DNA from 2 places in the Streptomyces sp. NBC_00440 genome. Region 2 is predicted to be linked to the other one. Evidence: riboswitches for the same ligand, from Rfam matches in the RefSeq annotation. Region 2 holds a riboswitch; the other holds the start of a gene.
What was found. Region 2 has a riboswitch for thiamine pyrophosphate ahead of thiO (glycine oxidase ThiO). Riboswitches for the same ligand answer to the same signal wherever they lie in the genome.
Positions count from the first base shown of each region.

Region 1: it holds a riboswitch for thiamine pyrophosphate, as region 2 does, so the genes downstream of both, OHB13_RS30665 (purine-cytosine permease family protein) here and thiO (glycine oxidase ThiO) in region 2, are expected to answer to the same signal.

Region 1 covers NZ_CP107921.1:6,893,136-6,895,524, reverse strand. Annotated here, with positions in the region: gene OHB13_RS30665 (purine-cytosine permease family protein) at 1-1,000, opposite strand, end outside; TPP riboswitch at 992-1,086, opposite strand; gene OHB13_RS30660 (alpha/beta fold hydrolase) at 1,203-1,886, opposite strand; gene OHB13_RS30655 (chitosanase) at 2,154-2,389, shown strand, end outside.
Region 2 covers NZ_CP107921.1:1,849,260-1,851,648, forward strand. Annotated here, with positions in the region: gene OHB13_RS08300 (NAD(P)/FAD-dependent oxidoreductase) at 1-1,139, opposite strand, end outside; TPP riboswitch at 1,273-1,385, shown strand; gene thiO (glycine oxidase ThiO) at 1,383-2,389, shown strand, end outside.

The DNA.
Region 1 (2,389 bases), 5.0 Mb from region 2:
GGATGCGCAGACCGATGGTCTGCAGGGCCAGCGAACCGCTGTAGTCGTTCATGGCGTTGCTGCACAGAGCGGCCAACGCCACGGCCAGCAGCCCCAGGCCCCCGAGTATGCCGCCGCCCAGCAGTCCGTCGACACCCCGGGCGGTCTGGTCGGTGAAGACGGATGCCCCCCACAGCCCGAGTGACTGGACGGCCACGAAGGAGACGCTGACGCCGAGGAGCGTGTACCAGAACATGCGCGGGCGGGAGGTCTCCTGCGGCAGGTAGCGGCTGAAGTCGCTGGCGTACGGGGCCCACGACAACGCCAGACTGAGAGCGATGGTGCTGGTCAGGATGAACGCACCGGCACGGTCGGCGCCGTGGGCGCTGCCGGCAGCCGCGGGATGGACACCGTCCGGGAGCCTGAAGGCCAGGGCGACGAAAGCTGCCGCGAGTACGAAGGTCATCAGCTTCTGCAGCCGGTGGATCGCTTCGTAGCCCAGTACGCCGAGGGACCCTTGTCCCACCATCATCACCAGCACACCCAGCCAGAACGGCCAGCCGCAGAGCCGGGCCAGCGCGTCCCCGCCGAACAGCCCGATGAGCGCGTCCCAGGCGACCGACGAAAGCCATTGCAACAGGCCGGGCACCGTGACGGACCGGCCGAACGCGAGCCGGGCCAACGGCAGCTGACCTGCCCCGGTGCGGCTGCCCCACGTTCCGAGGTACGCGGTGGGAACAGCGCCGATGACGGTGCCCAGTACAACGGCGGCCAGCGCGGTGGGCAGGTCCAGACCGAGCGCGATACCGACGGTGCCGGTGAACACGCCGGTCATCGTCAGATTCGGGGCGAACCACACGGTGAAGAGCCGGCCGGGGCCGCCGTACCGGTGGTGTCCTGGCACCGGCGCAATTCCCCGAGCCTCGATCCGCAAATCGCCGGGCTGGGCAGGCATCCGGCCGTCGAAGACGGACCCGGCATCCGTGGCCGGCGCGTTGCTGGGAGCAGGTGGCAATGACATGAGCGACATCCCTCCGCCAGTACTAACTGGTTCAGGTTCGGCGGGTGTGATCTCAGCCCCTGGGCGGGGCACCCCGTGTCCGGTACGACTGCAAGGCTAACGTGCGGCGCCACGCTGTCCATGGCGAGGGTGTGTGGCTGCGGACGCCGGCGGCGGGTGTCAGGTCTCCGTGTTCGCCAGGCCGAACACCCGCACCCGCCGCTCAGCTGGTGAAGAAGTCGCTGACGGCTGCCGAGAACTGTCCGGGCTCCAGAGCGTGCACGGTGTGGCCGGCCGGGATCGTGATCACCCGGCAGTCGGGAATCCCCGCTGCCATGTCGGGGATCCGGTCCTGCGGCATGGAGCTGTCCGGGCCGCCGGTCACGATCAGTGTCGGGGCGACGATCTCGCCGAGCCGCTCGGCCCACTCGGGAGCGGGCTCCCGGATCTCGTTCTTGATGGCGGGCACCACGTTCCAGTCGTAGTCGACGGGTCGTTCGGGGTGCTCCGGCTCGGCCACCTCCCTGGGGTAAGGCGGCGGAGTCTCCTCCAGGACGAGCCGCTCCACCCGGTCCGCGTGCTCCTGGGCGAGCAGATAGGCGACGACGCCGCCCATGGAGTGGCCGACGACGCCGACCCGGTCCAGTTCCAGTTCGTCCAGGAAGCCCAGCACGTCGTCGCGCATGAGCTCGAACGAGTACTCGTCCGGCCAGTCGCTCTCCCCGTGTCCCCGCAGGTCGAGGGCGTACACCCGCCAATCGTGTCCGAGTGCCCGGCCGGTGTCCTCCCAGGTCGCGGACGAGCCGCCGAGACCGTGCAGCAGCACCACCGGCGCGCCGAAGGGGTCGCCCCAGGTGCGGTACGCGAGCCGTACGTCGCCGACATCGACTACTGAGTGATCGTCCATACCGCAGACGCTACCGCGCTCGGGCCGGTGCCTTCGCCGCCGTGGCGCACGGCCGTGGTCCGGTCGCATGGAGTCACAATCAGGCAAAATAGTCTGTGCAATCCTCGGTCATCCCGACTCAACCCAGCGGGTCAGCGGTCAGGAACGGTCCAGGACACATCTGATTCGCTCAACTCCTTTCCCTCCAGGGGGTGTACGGCCCTTGAGGCAGCTGATAGGAAAGCTTCCTAACAGAACGCCGACGCATGAACTCCCCTTGGAGGACCGGTGAAAGCCCCCCACCGCAACACCGCTGGACGCAACAAGAGGATCATCACGCGCACCGTGCTCGGCCTGGCCCTGGTAGCCGTACCGGCCACCGCCTACGCGGCCAACGCCCCTGCGGACCACGCGAGTTCGCACAGCACACAGCACAGCTCGCCGTACGGCACGCAGCACGGCACTCAGCACAGTGCGCAGCGCGCCGCCTCGGCGACCGGACTCGACGACCCGGCGAAGAAGGA
Region 2 (2,389 bases):
ACGGCGGGGTCGGCGGCGCGGACCGGGTCCACCGGGGCTCCGGACTCGATGAGCTTGCGGCCCTGGGCCAGGTCCCGGGGCCTGCCGACGGCGAGCACCGCGACCAGCCGCTCCTCCCGCAGCCAGCAGACCGACCAGGCCGGACCCGACGGGTCGCCGCGCCGGATCAGGGTGTCGGCGGCCGCGTGGTGTCCCGCGTACTGGACGAAGCGGCCGAACTGCTCGGACCAGAAGTACGGCACCGGGTCGTAGATCTGCGGCGTCTCGCCGATCACGTCAGCCGCTACCGTGCGCGGCCCCTGGAGGGCGTTGTCCCAGTGGTGGACCAGCAGCCGCTCGCCGTACCGGCGGGAGGGGAAGGACGCGCAGTCGCCGACCGCGTACACATCGGCGACCGAGGTGCGCAGCCGTTCGTCGGCCGTGACCGAGCCGTCGGCGCCCAGCGCGATGCCCGAGCCGGCCAGCCAGCCGGTCGCGGGCCTGGCCCCGATGCCGACGAGGACGGCCCCGGCCGGCAGCCGCCGCCCGGACTCCAGGACCACGGCGCCCGGCTCGACACGGGCCACGCGCGCGTGGGTGACGAGTTCGGCTCCGCTGTCGGCGTACCAGTCGGCCATGGGCGCCGCGATCTCGGCCGGCAGCGCCCCGGCCAGGGGCCGGCCGGCCGCCTCCACGACCGTCACGGCGCACCCCGCCTCGCGGGCGGCCGTGGCGAACTCGGCGCCGATCCAGCCCGCGCCGACCACCACGACGTCCCGCCGCTCGGCGAGAACGGCACGCAGCCGCCCCGCGTCGTCGAGGGTGCGCAGCAGATGGACGCCGGGGACGCCCTCGCTGCCGGGCAGCGTGACCGGACCGGCGCCGGTGGCGACGACCAGCGACCCGTACGGGACGGGGCCGCGCGCGGTGTCCAGCTCCCGGTCGTGCGGGCGTACGCCGGTCACCTCGCACCCCAGCAGCAGCTCGACCCCGAGCGCGCCGAAGTCGACGTCGAAGGCGGAGCCATCGGCCTTGCCGAGCAGCACGGACTTGGAGAGCGGCGGTCTGTCGTACGGCTGGTGGGGCTCCTCACCGATCAGCGTGACGGGTCCGGTGAAGCCCTGGTCCCGCAGGGCGACAGCGGTCTGCACTCCGGCCATGCCCGCACCGGCGATGACGACGTTCCTCGGCTCACTCACCCGGTCACCATAAACAGCTGACACACCGTCAGGACAGGGGGCCGCCCGGGGACGCCTTACGGGGCGGCGGGGACCGGGGTTAGGCTGGCCGGGCTGAACCACTCGCGGGAGTCCGGGCGCACCGGGCTGAGAGGGAGGCTGGACGGCCTCCGACCGTACGAACCTGATCCGGGTCATGCCGGCGAAGGGAGGGGCTGGACGCCCATGCACGCACACCACTCCAACCAGCACGCGCACCGCGCCGACACCTCGGACGCGCTGCCGGACGTACTGGTCGTCGGGGGCGGGATCATCGGTCTCGTCACCGCCTGGCGGTCGGCGCAGCGCGGGTTGCGCACCGCGGTCGCCGACCCGCAGCCGGGCGGCGGAGCCGCACAGGTCGCGGCCGGCATGCTGGCGGCCGTCACGGAACTCCACTACGGCGAGCAGGTCCTGCTCGGGCTGAACCTGGAGTCCGCCCGCCGCTATCCGGCGTTCGCCGCCGAGCTGGAGGAGGCTTCAGGACAGGATCTCGGCTACCGCTCCTGCGGCACCCTCGCCGTGGCGCTCGACCTCGACGACCGGGCACATCTGCGGGAGCTGCACGCACTTCAGCGCCGCTCGGGCCTGGAGTCCGAGTGGCTCACGGGGCGCGAGTGCAGGCGCCTCGAACCGATGCTCGCGCCGGGCGTACGCGGCGGGCTGCGGGTGGACGGCGACCACCAGGTGGACCCACGACGGCTGGCGAAGGCGCTGCTCACCGCGTGCGAGCGGGCCGGGGTCGTCTTCCACCGCGACCGGGCCGAGCGTCTGACGGTGGAGCGCGGCCGGGCCACCGGTGTGGTGCTCGCCGACGGCGTCGCGCTCAGCGCCGGCCAGGTGGTGCTGGCGGCCGGCAGCCGCAGCGGACAGCTCGCGGGCGTACCGGACGACGTGCTTCCGCCCGTACGCCCGGTCAAGGGGCAGGTGCTGCGGCTGACGGTGCCGCCGGTGTACGCGCCGTTCCTCAGCCGGACCGTCCGGGCGGTCGTCCGGGGCAGCCACCTCTATCTGGTCCCGCGCGAGAACGGCGAACTCGTGATCGGCGCGACCAGCGAGGAGCTGGGCTGGGACACCACGGTCACCGCGGGCGGGGTGTACGAACTGCTCCGCGACGCCCATGAGCTGGTGCCCGGCATCACCGAACTCCCGCTCACCGAGACGATCGCGGGGCTGCGTCCCGCGTCGCCCGA